Regions from separate parts of the Neobacillus sp. 19 genome, predicted to be linked through region 3. Evidence: riboswitches for the same ligand, from Rfam matches in the RefSeq annotation. Region 3 holds a riboswitch; each other region holds the start of a gene.
What was found. A riboswitch is a leader RNA that binds a small molecule or an ion and turns the genes downstream of it on or off. The one in region 3 is predicted to bind S-adenosylmethionine.
Positions count from the first base shown of each region.

Region 1: linked by a shared signal. The riboswitch ahead of ACO1D1_RS07365 (5-methyltetrahydropteroyltriglutamate--homocysteine S-methyltransferase) and the one ahead of ACO1D1_RS10250 (methionine ABC transporter ATP-binding protein) in region 3 are both predicted to bind S-adenosylmethionine.
Region 2: linked by a shared signal. The riboswitch ahead of ACO1D1_RS12670 (YezD family protein) and the one ahead of ACO1D1_RS10250 (methionine ABC transporter ATP-binding protein) in region 3 are both predicted to bind S-adenosylmethionine.

Region 1 is NZ_JBMPZU010000029.1:155,343-160,557, forward strand. Features, by position in the region: gene ACO1D1_RS07345 (GNAT family N-acetyltransferase) at 1-678, opposite strand, end outside; gene ACO1D1_RS07350 (hypothetical protein) at 764-988, opposite strand; gene ACO1D1_RS07355 (YbjQ family protein) at 991-1,311, opposite strand; gene ACO1D1_RS07360 (hypothetical protein) at 1,486-1,674, shown strand; SAM riboswitch class I at 1,764-1,865, shown strand; gene ACO1D1_RS07365 (5-methyltetrahydropteroyltriglutamate--homocysteine S-methyltransferase) at 1,946-3,070, shown strand; gene yidA (sugar-phosphatase) at 3,195-4,007, opposite strand; gene ACO1D1_RS07375 (PLP-dependent aminotransferase family protein) at 4,087-5,175, opposite strand.
Region 2 is NZ_JBMPZU010000036.1:17,431-22,645, reverse strand. Features, by position in the region: gene ACO1D1_RS12695 (sigma factor-like helix-turn-helix DNA-binding protein) at 1-39, shown strand, start outside; gene clpP (ATP-dependent Clp endopeptidase proteolytic subunit ClpP) at 214-798, shown strand; gene ACO1D1_RS12685 (AbrB family transcriptional regulator) at 822-1,928, opposite strand; gene ACO1D1_RS12680 (hypothetical protein) at 2,101-2,379, opposite strand; gene ACO1D1_RS12675 (Fur-regulated basic protein FbpA) at 2,595-2,774, shown strand; SAM riboswitch class I at 3,055-3,156, shown strand; gene ACO1D1_RS12670 (YezD family protein) at 3,244-3,372, shown strand; gene ACO1D1_RS12665 (phosphoadenylyl-sulfate reductase) at 3,538-4,254, shown strand; gene ACO1D1_RS12660 (inorganic phosphate transporter) at 4,321-5,215, shown strand, end outside.
Region 3 is NZ_JBMPZU010000031.1:266,011-271,225, reverse strand. Features, by position in the region: gene ACO1D1_RS10260 (MetQ/NlpA family ABC transporter substrate-binding protein) at 115-942, opposite strand; gene ACO1D1_RS10255 (methionine ABC transporter permease) at 959-1,624, opposite strand; gene ACO1D1_RS10250 (methionine ABC transporter ATP-binding protein) at 1,617-2,642, opposite strand; SAM riboswitch class I at 2,770-2,873, opposite strand; gene ACO1D1_RS10245 (O-acetylhomoserine aminocarboxypropyltransferase/cysteine synthase family protein) at 3,004-4,320, opposite strand; SAM riboswitch class I at 4,385-4,487, opposite strand; gene ACO1D1_RS10240 (hypothetical protein) at 4,568-4,918, opposite strand; gene ACO1D1_RS10235 (MFS transporter) at 5,053-5,215, opposite strand, start outside.

The DNA.
Region 1 (5,215 bases), on a different contig from region 3:
CTTTCTTCCGATTCCTTTCCCTCGAAGTTCAGGAAAAATAGCGAAACCATAAATCCATGCTTCACCATTCGATTCAGAGATGCGGATTTTACCAGCTGTTTTTTCATTAGCTACAATAATGTACCTTTGATCACTGCTATTCTCCACAATCTCCTGATGCATCTGCCGTGCTTCCTTATCATACAACCCAAAACCCAATACATCGAGCTTAATTTCCGCTTCCGCATCTTCATTTGAAACAGACGGTCTTACGGTAACAGCCGGATCCTCCGTCAATTCCGTTTGCTGCCACTTCATTTGATATTCCGCAACGGTAAATGAACAAGGTAATGTTTTTAAAAATTCCTTTGCACTTTGGGAATCTGTTGGGGCATTTAACAAAATCGTCCTGAAATTTTGGCTGTTCACTTCCTTAAGTCCCACTTCCAGCAGTTTAGAAAAAATGCCTCTTCTTCGGTAATCCGGATGCACCATTCCACAAAGCTCTACTTTACTTCCAAAATAATAGCTTCCAAGAAAGCCCACGAGTTTGCTGTCTTCATAATGGAACAAATCTTCCTTACTATGTTCCGCCCGATTTTTCAGCATATCGAAATTCAGCTTCAGGTGAAATCCACCTTCTTGCTCGCAAATCTCCTGAAGTGTTTTTATTTCATTTAATTGAACCTCTGTTAACATTCTTTTCCCCCTTGGCCACATAGTCACTTATCCGATTCTAAGCAAAAGATGTGAATGTACGAAGTGATCTTTCTTCCGGCTTCTCTTATTCTTCCTTATAAAATCGCTCTCCCGTATCCGGGTTAAAATAAACAACTAATCTTTTCTTTGTTGTCGGATCAATTGACACTTCATTTGTACGAATGAAGCCTTCTGGCACTTGCTGCCCATGTCTTTTTTTAAAGCGGCGGTCCCAGATAAACCAAGAGCCGATGATTAATATAAGGAGGAGAGCAATTTGGATACCGAAATAGCCAAAAATCCACTTCATGGCTATTCCTTTTCTGCCGTAACAGCCGTGCCATAAGCAACAATTTCACTCATATTTTGACCGATTTCACCAGAGTCAAAACGCATCATGATAATGGCGTTTGCCCCCATCGCCTGAGCATTCCGCACCATCCGATCCATTGCTTGCTTTCGGGCATCCTCGAGCATTTCTGTATATTGATTGATTTCTCCGCCCACAAGACCCTTCAGGGAAGCGACGATATCCTTTCCAATTCCGCGTGCTCTAACCGTTAGCCCGAATACCGGACCCTTAATTTCAGTAATTTTATAATTTGCTATATTTTCCGTGGTCACAATGATCAATTTACAATTCCCTCCTTCTAAAATGTATGGTCTATATGTACATTTTACTTGGCACTAGTAAAATATACCATTGTTTTTCGAAAAAAATTCGGAGTTTGAATTTTGTATAAGCTATGAAAAAAATGGCCATCCTATAGCTATAAATATAGCTTAAGAGAATGAGGGGGATGATCTATGAGCACGGAAGAGTTAACTAAAATTATCTCGGTGAAAAAAATGGATTTAGAGGAATGTGAACAGGAGCTTAACAATCGATACTATCCATCTGTGGTGAGAATGGCAATGATGCGTTACATATCGGATCTGCGGCACCAATTAGAAATGTACAATGGTGAGGATTTAAATAAGATTGAAAATGGATAAAACCCTTACATGACAGTCACCTATTTGATTCTATTTGACAGAATAGCAGAACAGGTGTAAGGTAACTTATAGTTAAATATTTTAGAATATTCTTATCAAGAGAGGTGGAGGGACTGGCCCTTGGATACCTCGGCAGCAGACTTATGTGAGTACTGTGCCAATTCCAGAAGCGATTTGCTTAAAGATAAGAAGAGAACCGATGCCGGTAATATTTCCTCTTCTTATTTTATGAGAAGAGGTTTTTTATTTTTTACGAAAGAAGGAATTCTTCATGACAAAAACAGCTGTGAAAGCTCCATTTAAAGCCGATCATGTCGGCAGTTTTCTAAGAACAGAACCAATCAGAGAAGCAAGAAAGGCTTATGCAAATGGGGAAATCGATAAAGATGCCCTAAAGGCGATAGAGGATCAAGAAATTGAGAAACTTGTCCAAAAACAAATTGAAGTTGGCCTTAAATCGATTACAGATGGCGAGTTTAGACGTGCATGGTGGCACTTGGATTTCCTAGCAGGCTTAGAAGGCGTCGAAGAGTTTGAAACGGAATATATTAGTAACTTCCAAGGGGCCAAAACAAAAAATAAGGCCATTAAAGTGACAGGTAAAGTAGACTTCAATGATCATTATATGTTAGAACACTTCAAATTCTTAAAACAAGCAGTCGACCGCTATGGCGATGGCAGTCAAGTGGCTAAGTTCTCGATTCCAAGCCCTAATATGTTATTTACAAGAATTCAAGGTGATGAATATTACCAAGGGAACAGCGAGCAGTTCTATCATGATACAGTAGCAGCGTACCAAAAAGCGATTCAAGCATTCTATAATGCAGGGTGCCGTTATTTACAACTCGATGATACGTCGTGGATTGATTTTGTTTCGGAAGAACGAATCAAAGCTGTCGTTGAAAAATTCAACATGGATGTTACGGATATCATCGATACAAGAGTCCGCTGTTTAAATGAAGCCATTTCGAAGAAACCGGAAGACATGATCATCACGATGCATATTTGCCGTGGAAACTTCCGTTCAACCTATATCACAAGCGGCGGATACGATCAGATATCTGATGCCATCTTTGCTAATTTACATGTTGATGGACTCTTCCTGGAATATGATGACGGGCGTTCAGGCGATTTTGAACCATTAAAAAGCTTTAATCGAGCCGATCAAACAGTTGTACTAGGGTTAATCACATCTAAATTCCCGGAACTGGAAGATCCAGAAACGATTAAAGAAAGAATTAAAGAAGCAAGTCAATCTATTCCTTTAGGAAACTTAGCCTTAAGCCCTCAATGCGGATTCGCCAGTACGGAGGAAGGAAACAATTTAACCGAAGAGGATCAATGGAACAAGATCAGACACGCGATTACGATTGCTGAGAGTGTTTGGGGTAAATAACTAAAAACAGATAGGTTATAATTCCTATCATGTAAATAAGCCGGAAATATATAAAGATGAATAAAATCTTGTCTATTTTCGGCTTATTCTTTAACAGATTGATTACTCCTTATATGAGTTTCTATTATTTGTTTAATATCAATTTTTCGATGGCATATGCTACTCCGTTTTCATTATTAGAAAATGTTTCAAACTCAGCAGCCGCTTTTACACTTGGAACTGCATTCCCCATTGCTACGCCGCAGCCTGCATATTCCACCATACTTAAATCATTTTCACCATCACCGATGCAAATCACTTCTTCCCGTTTAATGCCTAGTTTCTCTGCAAGTTGTTTAACTGCATTCCCTTTACTGACGCTTGGGTGAAGGATTTCTAAAAAGAAAGGGGTGCTTTTGACCATCGTATAGTTTTCCTTGAAGGAATTTGGTATAGCATCAATGATTTTATCTAAACGTTCTGGTTCATCAATAAACATAACCTTTGGGAGCAAAAAATCTTCGGGTATTTCCTCAATCGTCCGATAATGAAGAGGAATTTGATTGAGATGAGATTCATGAACAGTGTAAGGGCTAATGTCTTTATTCGGTGTATAGACATTTTTCGAATCAAAAAAATGCATCGGTGAATCAAGCTGTAAACTCAATCCATACAGCACCTTTAAATCTTGATATGATAAGGAAATTTCAGAAACAACTTCATTCGTATGGGTATTTTGCACAAGTGCACCATTAAAGGTAATCACATATTCATCTTCATCCGTTAATTTCAATTCCTCAATAATAGGCTGAGCCCCGACTATTGGCCTCCCGGTAGTAATAACGATCTTTACACCGTTTCCTTTTGCGGCTTGAATTGCCTCATTTACTTCCTTCGTGATTTCTTTCCGATCATTAAACAGCGTACCATCTACATCGATTGCCACTAATTTATACAAATTTCCACCCTCTAATCTTGTTGTGAAGTCTTGCACATTAAGATTACCTTACCTGTAACCAATTCAAAATACAATCTCTCTAGCAGAAATCTTTTAGGATGCTAAGGCCTTTCTCCAATTCATCGGAGTCCTTAGGCGATGTTAGTGAAATACGAACGAATTGGGGAGATTCAGCTTTTTTGACCAAGAAACGATGTGAATGATATACAAGGATACCCCGAGTTAAAGCAATATGCTCAAACTGGTTGAGCTGCCATTCCTTATGCAATGGTAACCAGCGAAAAAAACTAATAGGATTTTCGCTTGAATGATCGATTTGAAAATATTTCTCATAAATCCGGTTCCGTTCTTGTGACATTTCCCTCTTTTTCTTAATGATTTGTTCTGCATCCCCTGTATTAATTAACTCTGTTATAATTTCTGCATTTAATGCAGATGTTTTTACGTTGAGATTGAAAATTCCATACGTAATTTTTTCAACAAACTGATTGGCATAAGCAATAAATGCAACCCGAATACCAGAGCTGAGTGATTTAGCAATACTAAGGATATAAACAAACCTGTCCCGCACAAAATGGGAAATTGGGAAATAGCCATTTGGTGCCAGGAAAGAGTATACATCATCCTCTATTAAGATAAGCCCATGTTTATTGATGATCTCTGCTATTTCCTTTCTGCGATTCATATTCATTGTGACAGCAGTAGGATTATTGCAGGAAGGACTCAAATAAATTCCCTGCAATGGATTTGTTCTGCAGACAGCATCTAATCTATCAGGCTTGATGCCTGACTCATCCCCCTCTATAGGGATTAATTGGATATTCAACATTTTTGCCAGTTCAATAAAATTTGGATACGTATATATATCCACCGCTATTTTATCTCCTGGATGAAACAAGGCCATCAGAATCAGCGAAAACGAATTTTGCCCTCCTGAAGTGATCGCAATATTTTCAATAGGTACATCCATGTTAAAACATTGCATCCACTTTTTAGCTGCCATTCGATGATAAGGCATTCCCAACGGGTGTCTGTAATCTAATAAATTTTCCAAATAATCTTTGGAGGCAATGCTTTTAATCGCTTTGGCGACAAATGGGGTTGAGCTGTCAAGGGGCTTGATGATTCCCATCTCTATATAATTCTTATTCTCTTCACTGTCTGCCATGAAAATAGCATTTTTTATATTGGGAGTAACAAAGGTTCCC
Region 2 (5,215 bases), on a different contig from region 3:
GAGGAAAGAAAAAGAACGGCTAGCGGATATTTTTTATGAATCGTTGAAAAATCAAGACCCAGCCGTTCTGATTGAATCCATACCAACAATATCAAATATGGTTGGCGTTCCAAAGTCGCTTTCAAGGAAATTACAGCGAATTCAATCAACTTCTCCTTCAAGCACTCTCTGTATGGCAGCATAGCCAATTAATGGCTTTAAGGAGGATATGAAATGAGTACCATTCCATATGTGATTGAACAATCTAACCGCGGGGAACGTTCCTATGATATTTACTCTCGGCTCCTAAAGGACCGAATTATAATCATTGGTGATGAAATAAATGACCATACGGCGAATAGTGTGGTCGCTCAATTATTATTTTTAGCAGCAGATGCACCGGATAAAGAAATCTCACTCTATATAAATAGCCCCGGCGGCTCCACTTCAGCGGGCTTCGCCATTTACGATACGATGCAATACATTAAGCCCGATATCCGGACGATCTGCACTGGCATGGCGGCATCTTTCGGAGCGATGTTACTGCTTGCGGGGACAAAGGGAAAACGGTATGCCCTGCCAAATAGCGAAATTATGATTCATCAGCCATTGGGCGGTGCAAGAGGGCAGGCAACGGAGATTGAAATTTCCGCACGGCGGATTTTAAAGTTAAAAGAACACATTAATCAAATCATTTCCGAACGGACCGGACAGCCGGTGGAAAAGGTAGCAAATGATACCGAGCGGGACTTCTTTATGAGTGCGGAGGAAGCAAAATCATACGGAATCATCGATGAAATACTTCATCCCAAAATCTAAATCACAAAACGAGGAAGGCAGTCTCAAGCTGCCTTCCTCGTTTTGTTTTTGCCAATCTTAAAAAACAACCGCAGCAATGGAGGGACGGCAAAATAGATAAAGAAGAGCCGGAATATTTGGAACCCAGTCACCATCGATAAATCGGCGTGGACTTCGTGGGCAAGGATCGCCATCTGATCCATTCCGCCAGGCGCCAGGCTTAATAAACTAGTGGAGGGTGTCATGGGATAAAAACGAACAAGCATCAATCCTAAACCGACAGAACCTGCGATCATGAACAAACCGCTCAGTAGCGCAAGGGAAATGATTTTGGCCTTGTTTTCCAGTTTTTCCGGCTTCAATAATAACCCGATGTAACCGCCAATCATGAATTGAGAAACGTCTAAGATAGGCTGTGATAGGGCCGGACCATAAAGCCCGAAAATAACAGCGATCGCCGTTCCAGCGATTGGACCTAACATAAACGGAGTTGGTAATCTTAATTTTTTGGCAAGAAATGCGCAAAATACACAAATGAATGCAAACAATAGGATATTTGGAAAAAGTGGAGCATAGTATTGCGCCGCCTTGTCAGCCAGATTTGAAGCATTTTGAATAGGTGAATGGTTAAACAACGGTCCGAAAACGAGAAACGGAACGAAGAAAATAATCATCATCAATCGGGCCACTTGCAAAAAGGTCACTGTGGTAATGTCGATTCCTTTCATTTCTTCTGCAAATATAATCATTTGCGAAAGCCCGCCGGGGATACTGCCGGTAAGCACTGTTGGATAATCCACTCCAGTAAGTTTCGAAACCACAAAGGCAATGCCGGCACAAAAACAAACGAGTAACACTGTCATGATTAGCATAGATGGCAGCTTCTCAATAATTTGCTGCAGCGCCTCTTTCGTAAAGGACAAACCAATTGAATAGCCAACAATGATTAATCCAGTATCGCGGATGGAAACTGGCCAATAATATTGAATTTTGCTAAATCTGGCTCCAATTAACACGGCTGTCATCGGCCCGAGCAGCCATGGTATCGGTGTATGAAGTACTGAGAATATAAGCCCGCCAATAAGGGCGGTCAATGCCGTTATGGTAAAGCGAAGCCCTTTACTGTCACGTTTCATCGATAAATTTATCAAGTAAAACCCTTCTGTCTATAAAAGTTTTTAAACGCGTGACGCGATTTCATTCCATTATTTTACCATGTGGACAGGCATAAATAGAAGGATTTAAACACAAAAAGAGCAGCCAAGAAAATGACTGCTCTTTATTGAAAGATCAAATTCATAGGATATTCATTGCATTTTCTGCTTAATGATCGCTGCTTTCATGCTGATCATGTTCCTGGTCAAATTCCTCAGGAGTAAATCCAAATGGACCCCTTGGCATCTGTTCTACGCGGAAAATCGCCACAATCACATCAATTCTTACAGCCAAAAGCCTTTGGCGCATTCTGCCTCTGCTTTCCAAAACCAGAACATCTCTGCCAACTTCAAGCAGCCTGCCGGTAAATGTACCTTGGAGCGTAACAATTTCTACCTCTTTCTTTAACAACTCATGGGCAATTTGATGAAAATTTAATTCTGTCATCGTCATCATCTCCTTCACATTACAGTAAATGCAACTAAGGAAAATTGGCTTCATGTTTTTATAAATTTTTTCAGGAAAAAAGGTATGTCTGTTTAACGTTCATTAAAAAATGATAACAATTCCATTAAATAAATGTAATTAAATGATATTTCGACAAATAATAGGGTATACCCTGTTTTATAATGCCTTTAAGTCTAAAGAGTGGAGGGGTTATCATGATGAATCAATCACCGCAGAATGAAGTTCAGCTAAAAAGACATCTTCTAATTGATGAACTCATTAAATTAGGCATTTATAAAATCAATAACAAGCACCTTTATGAATGGACTTTAAGCGATTTAGAAGAAGAGTATAAGGACCTTGACAAACAATTGGTCACTGCCGATCCCAATTAAGATTCCTTTCTAAATAAATTGAGTCAAAAAAATAAACATACTTAAATAAACATACTTAAAGGAACCATCATTACTTAAAATTGAAGATGTTAGGAGAAGAGCAGTCACTAGGCTGCTTTTTTTCTGTGCTATTTTTCCTAGAAATATATGCGGAGGGAGGTAATTTTGACATACAAAGTCCCGCTTTTAATGGGTGCAAATATTAATTTTTTAAATTTTGCATTTTATTATTTACACAAAACCTATTGGTATGGTAGGATTAATTCCATCAAATACTAAATTCTTATCAAGAGTGGCTAAGGGACTGGTCCGATGAAGCCCGGCAACCTGCAATGCAAGGTGCTAACTCCAGCAAAATGACGTTCATTTTGAGAGATAAGGTGTTTTAGGATATGACGCCTTTCTCGATAGGAGAGAAATTTCTAAAAGGAGGCGAATCTAACTGAACACTGAAGAAAAGGCAGAACTCATTGCACATCTAGAAAAAATGCTGGAGACATTAAAATTTGGATCCATCACGCTTGTGGTCCAGGATGGCAAGATAGTGCAACTGGAGAAAAATGAAAAGGTTCGTCTTCAACCAAATAAAAAACGCTGACTAGACAAACTAGAGGCGGTCTTCACTTTTTTACGAAGTGGAAGACTGCCTTTTTTTGTTGAAAGAAAAGTGGAAGGACACTAGCCGCTAGGGCGCTGGAGCTGGCCAATTCTCAAAGTTGAAGATTCATACTTTCATATTTATTAAAAGAGGAGGCCATTAGGGATGACAACTGCAATAACGTACCAAAATTGGAAACAGATATCAGAAGAATTCCTGGTAGAGGACGAAACAAAAGGTGCGAGGTCCGTTTTGGAATGGGCTTATGGTTCATATACCGACGAAGAGATTGTTTACGCATCAAGTTTCGGGGCTGAAGCGATTGTATTAATTGATCTAATCCAGCAGATCAAGCCAGATGCCCATATCGTATTTCTAGATACAGGGTTACATTTTCCCGAGACGTATGAGGTCATCGACAAAATTGAAGCTCGTTTTTCCAATCTGCGGATTGAACGCAAACAGCCAAAACTTAGTCTGGATGAACAAGCGGCACAACACGGATCGGCATTATGGAAACGGGATCCGAACCAATGCTGCCAAATCCGCAAGGTCATTCCTCTTAGGGAGACCCTGACCGCTAAACAAGCATGGATTTCTGGATTGCGCAGGGAACAATCACCGACAAGGGCGAATACCCAATTCCTTAATAAGGATGAAAAATTCGAGAATATCAAAATCTGTCCATTGATTCATTGGACTTGGGATGATGTTTGGGGCTACATCAAGGATAAAGATCTCCCATACAACACACTGCACGACCATCAATACCCGAGCATCGGCTGTTTTCCATGTACCCAGCCGGCAGCGGCGGATGGCGACTCGCGTGCGGGCCGCTGGGCGGGAAGCGGCAAGACGGAGTGTGGGCTGCACACTCGCTAAGGCGGCCCCGCAATAGTAATCAAACGGTCACATGTCCCCACTAGTGGGATAAAGGAGGCATTTCTTTTGCTCACAATCATTGCGATAACAATTGGATTCTTTTTTGCGATAAATATTGGTGCAAGTGGTGCGGCGGCCTCGATGGGAATCGCCTACGGATCAGGTGTTGTGAAAAAACGTCTGGCCTTGCTATTATGCAGCATCGCCGTATTTCTTGGCGCCTGGCTTGGCGGCGGTGAAGTGGTGAAAACCATCGGCAGCGGGATTGTCCCGAGTCACACCTTTACCGTCCCGGTTGCACTCATTGTCTTAGCATCGGCTGCGCTATCCTTGTTTTTGGCTAACATCTTTGGGATTCCGCTTTCAACGAGTGAGGTGGCAGTGGGTTCCGTTGTCGGTGCCGGGATAGTATACCAGTCGGTATTTGTCGGTAAGCTGGTCTGGATCATGCTATTTTGGCTATTAACACCGTTTGTTGCATTTGTCATCGCTGTTGCTGCCTCCTATTTTTTGAAAAATAAAAAATGGATGGCGACCCCGAAAGCTGTTCCGTTTCTGTCTTTGTTAGTGGTCTTTATGGGGCTGTTTGAGGCATTTTCAGCCGGTATGAACAATGTAGCCAATGCGGTAGGCCCGCTTGTCGGCGCGAACATTCTCTCTACCGGGGATGGCATATTTTGGGGCGGTTTATTCGTGGCAGGCGGGGCCTTACTGCTAGGGCAGCGCGTCCTTGAAACAAATGGGAAAAAAATAACGACCTTGAGGCTGGAAGAGGGATGCGTCATCTCTGGAACAGGAGCAACGATTGTCACCGTGGCATCGGTATTCGGAATCCCAGTTCCACTGACACAAATCACCACCTCATCGATTATTGGAATGGGCTTTGCGAAGCAGGGCAAGTCGGTTTTGAAAAAAGACATTGTCGTCCAGCTGCTCACTGTCTGGATTGTATCACCTGTGT
Region 3 (5,215 bases):
TTCTATTTTTACCCAATTGTCGGGAATCATGTACATGTGAACACCGCTCCAAGTGAAATAGGAAAAGCCAGTGATGGGAATCACTGACTTGTATCTTTCTTCCTATTTAATATATTACTTGGATAATACAACCGCACCTTTGTATTTATCAAGAATGAAATCTTGGATTTCTTTTGAACGAAGCACTTCTACAAGTGTTTTGATTTCTTTTCTGTTTTTATCCTCTGAACGAACAACCACAAGGTTTGCCGGCACAACGTCTTGGCCTTCAAATGCAATTCCGTACTTACCGATGTCAATACCGCCTTCTAATGCATAGTTGGTATTAATAACCACCGCATCCCCTTCACCGCTATCGAAAGAAGAGGCTAATAACTTCGCTTCAATTAAAGTAGAGAAATCAAGGTCCTTTGGATTTTCAACAATATCCTCAACTCTTGCATTGGCGCCAACGCCTTCTTTAAGTTTAATTAATCCTTCTTTTTCAAAAATAGGTAAGATACGTCCATGATCACTTAGTGAATCACTCATAATAATTTTCGCACCTTTTGGAAGGTCTTTTAAGCTTTTATATTTTTTAGAATAAATTCCAATTGGTTCCTTATGGATTTCACCAACGCTAACAAAATCAAAGTCCTTGTTTTCTTTCATTTGAAGGTCTAAATACCCTGGTGTTTGAAAATAGTTTGCATCGAGTTCTTTATCTCTTAAAGCTACGTTTGGCAGGATGTAATCTTGGAAAACTTTGATTTCTAGATCAATGCCTTTTTCTTTTAATAAAGGTTTTGCCGCTTCTAACACTTCCGCATGTGGTACTGCTGATGCACCAACCACTAATTTCTTGCTGTCACCCTTTTTAGCGGTATCATTTTTTTCCCCGCCGCACGCAGTCAGGGCAAACACTGCGAATGCAATGAAAAGAACACTTAGTAATTTTTTCATTAGTAAACTCCTCCTGTTATCGTTTATCTGTTTTATTTGTAAAATAATCTCCAACAAATTGGATAATAAAAACTAGAACTAAAATCGCGATGGTTGCAACTAAAGTCACTAACGGCCTATTGCGCTGAAAACCTTCAAGGTAGGCAAAATGGCCAAGTCCTCCGGCACCAATAACACCAGCCATTGCTGTAAAGCCTACTAGTGATATGGCCGTGACGGTAATCCCAGAAATTAATGCCGGTAAAGATTCCGGTATTAATACTTTAAAAATGATATGACTATGTGTGGCTCCCATCGATTGTGATGCTTCAATCACACCTTTATCGATTTCTCTTAAGGCAATTTCCACCATTCGAGCATAAAAAGGAGCTGCTCCAATAATCAGGGCCGGCAAAGCCGCATTGGCACCAAGCATAGTCCCTAATAATAATTTAGTAAAAGGAATCAATAACACAATTAAAATAATAAACGGGATGGATCTGAAAATATTAACAAACCCGGCAATAATGACATTCACTGTCCGGTTTGCCCAAATATTGCCTTTATCTGTTAAAAACAACAACAGACCTAGCAATAATCCTAAAACAAAGGTAGCAAACACTGAAATGGAAGTCATATAAAGTGTTTCTCGCGTGGCCTCTAATAAATTTTCCCACTTTATCATTTCCATAAAATCAGCCATTACTGATCACCTCCACGCCGACTTGCTGTGAGTGAATATAATCGATGGCTTTCTCTATCTCGGGAGCTTGCCCATCTAAGTGAATGAATAATGTACCGTATGATCCGTTTTGGGTGTGAGAAATTTTCCCTTGTAAAATATTAACGATCACATCATAATCACGAATGATATTTGTGATTAATGGCTGTTCTGCTGCTTCACCGACAAATGAGAGCTGAACCACTTGTCCTCTCGGATAACGTTCGATTAGATGTTCGATTGTTTCTTTCGTTTCTTCAGGTTCCGTCACTTGCTGGACAAATCGTTTCGTAATCGGCTGCTGCGGGTTTTTAAACACATCAAGCACTGATCCAAGCTCAACAACCCTGCCGCTTTCCATTACCGCCACCCGGTGACAGATTTTTCGAATAACATGCATTTCATGGGTAATCAAAACAATGGTTAACCCAAGGCGCTTATTAATATCCACTAACAATTCCAAAATGGAATCGGTTGTTTGCGGATCGAGAGCCGAAGTTGCCTCGTCACAAAGCAATACTTTGGGATTATTGGCGAGTGCTCTGGCAATCCCGACCCGCTGCTTTTGCCCGCCGCTTAATTGTGATGGATAGGCATTTTCTCGGCCTTCCAAGCCAACCAGCTTGATCAGCTCAGCCACTCGTTTTTTTCTTTGATCGCCTTTGACACCGGCGATTTCAAGTGGAAAAGCAATATTCTCGCTCACTGTTCTCGACCACAATAAGTTAAAATGCTGGAAAATCATGCTGATTTCCTGACGGGCTTGTCTAAGTTGAGCACCCTTAATCTTTGAAATCACTCTGCCGGCAACTGTCACGCTCCCATCGGTTGGAAGCTCCAGCCCGTTTAACATGCGGATGAGGGTACTCTTCCCGGCACCGCTATAACCAATCACTCCGAAAATTTCTCCTTCTTGAATTTCAAGGTTGACTTCATCAACTGCCTTCAATTCACCTTGCTTGGAAGGAAAAATCTTACGGACATTTTTTATTGAAATCATTGAATCACCTGCTTCTTATCCTGATTACAAGTTAGTTAAATATAGGGTTTGACTGTTTGGGAAAAAATATTTTAAAAAATAAAAAGCCTCTCTGCATAGGCAGAAAGGCATCACGAACTAAACCTTTCTCCCATCTCCCAAAGCAATTGCTTTGTGTGAATTGGCACCATTTCAATAATTGACGGTTGCCGGGCTTCATCGGGCACATCCCTCCACCTCTCTTGATAAGAGCTTACAGCATTCTATATTCAATTAACACGTTAATATTTCAGTAATTAGATTACGAAAGCTATCGTATCATGGATAAATAGGGGTGTCAACGAATAATTCTTCATATTCGGAAAAATGGATTTAGGTAAATTTAGGCATTAGTCTTCAATGACGATAATCCTGTTGCCGCTTCAATCGCAGATTCAAGATCCTCAATTAAGTCCTCAACATTTTCGATTCCAATCGAAAGACGGATTAAATCCTCTGATACACCCGCAGCCTTTAGTCCTTCCGCATCTAATTGCTGATGCGTCGTACTTGCCGGGTGAATGATCAAGCTTTTTGCATCGCCTACATTGGCCACATGTGCCCAAAGTGATAAGGAATCAATTAGTTTAGCTCCTGATTCTTTACCGCCCTTAATTCCGAAAACGACCATTGAACCAGCACCTTTTGGTAAATATTTTTTCGCTAATTCATAGTCAGGGTGTGATGCATGCCCTGGGTAGGAAACCCAGTCAACTGCTGGATGATTTTCCAAATAATCGACCACTTCTTTCGTATTGGCCACATGCTCCTTCATCCGAACATGAAGGGTTTCAAGTCCAAGCGTAAATTGGAAGGCATTTTGTGGACTTAAGGCAGGTCCAAGGTCACGCAATAATTGCACGCGAGCTTTAATGATGTACGCAATTGCACCGAGTGCTTCAGCATAGACCAAATCATGATAGCTGGAATCCGGAGTGGTGAATCCTGGGAATTTCGATGAATTCCAATCAAACTTACCGCCGTCAACGATGATTCCGCCTGTGGACGTTCCATTCCCTAACAGCCATTTCGTCGCTGAGTGGACGACAATATCTGCACCATACTCAATTGGCCGGCACAGATATGGCGTCGCAAAGGTATTATCAATAATTAACGGTACGCCTGCTTCATGAGCAACCTCCGCTACTTTTTCAATATCGAGGACACGAAGGCTCGGATTACCAATCGTTTCGGCAAAAACGGCCTTTGTTTTTTCCGTAATCGCTGCACGGAAGTTTTCAGGATCATCCCCATCAACAAATTTTACATTGATTCCGTATTTAGGAAGAGTAACGGCAAATAAATTGTAGGTTCCTCCATAAAGGTTTGCGGCAGAAACAATTTCATCCCCTGCTTCAGCAATATTTAAAATCGCAAGCGTAATCGCCGCCATTCCGCTGGCAACGGCAAGTGCGCCGACGCCGCCTTCTAACAATGCAACCCTTTCTTCAAAAACGGTTGTTGTTGGATTGTGAATCCGGGTATATATGTAACCTGGCTCCGCTAAGCTGAATAGGTTCGCTGCGTGCTCAGTATTTTTAAATTGATAGGCGTTGTTTTGATAGATTGGAACCGCACGTGCACCCGTTACCGGATCCGGTGATAATCCTCCATGAACACTTAATGTTTCAAAACGATACTTTTTTTGATTTTCTGCCATTCTTGCTTCCTCCTTTTATTGTTAAATAACAAAACCCCACTTCATAAGAAGAGGGGGCTCTCTCTTCTCATCTCCCAGAGCTTACTTAGCTCTGCTGGATTTAGCACCGTGTCCAAACCGGTTGCCGGGCTTCAAAGGGCCAGTCCCTCCGCCACTCTTGATAAGAATGCTTTATTGAATTGTTTTTATTAATAGAATATTTAAATAATACTTTACATGAAGTTTAATTCCGAGTCAATAGCTTTGTTTAAATTATTTTTGCCAACTGTGCTTTTGTTAAAAAGAAGATTGATTCTAGTAAAAGAATGGTTCTTAATGGTGCCATGATTTCTAGCTGTCCCTGCTGTTCAAGCACGCGCAGCCTTCCCGTCCCTTCAATCAGCTGTGTCATTGCGGTGGGGGAACCGCTAATCACATAATTCCCTTGTTGAAAGTCAGGATTTTTAGTGAAACAGATGCCGCCGCTTTTTATGATCAGCTGTATGCTTTGTTGTTCTTCCCATTGAAGAATGATTTGTACGTCCGCCTGCTGTATCAAGGGAAGAATATGCCCTTGTTCTATTACTTTTACTAGAAATGCTTCTACCGCTTCGATCATTTCCACCACTCCGGTCACTTACTTTTATAATTTCTAATTCAGTAAAAAGTAGTGGAATCCTCTATTAATCACTCGACAATTCTCATCCTATTTCCTCAACATTCCGATCATTTCCTGAGAAATATGTCGTATCTTTATGAAATTTTGGCTGTTGCAGATAGATCTTTTTTAACATAGAAGCCTCTAAATACTAGGAAAAAATAGACCGAACCGATTAGATATAGAGTTGCCGTTATCGTGAAAACATAGGCATAGCCCCAATATGAGCCGTATTTGACAACAACCCCAGTAGAAACC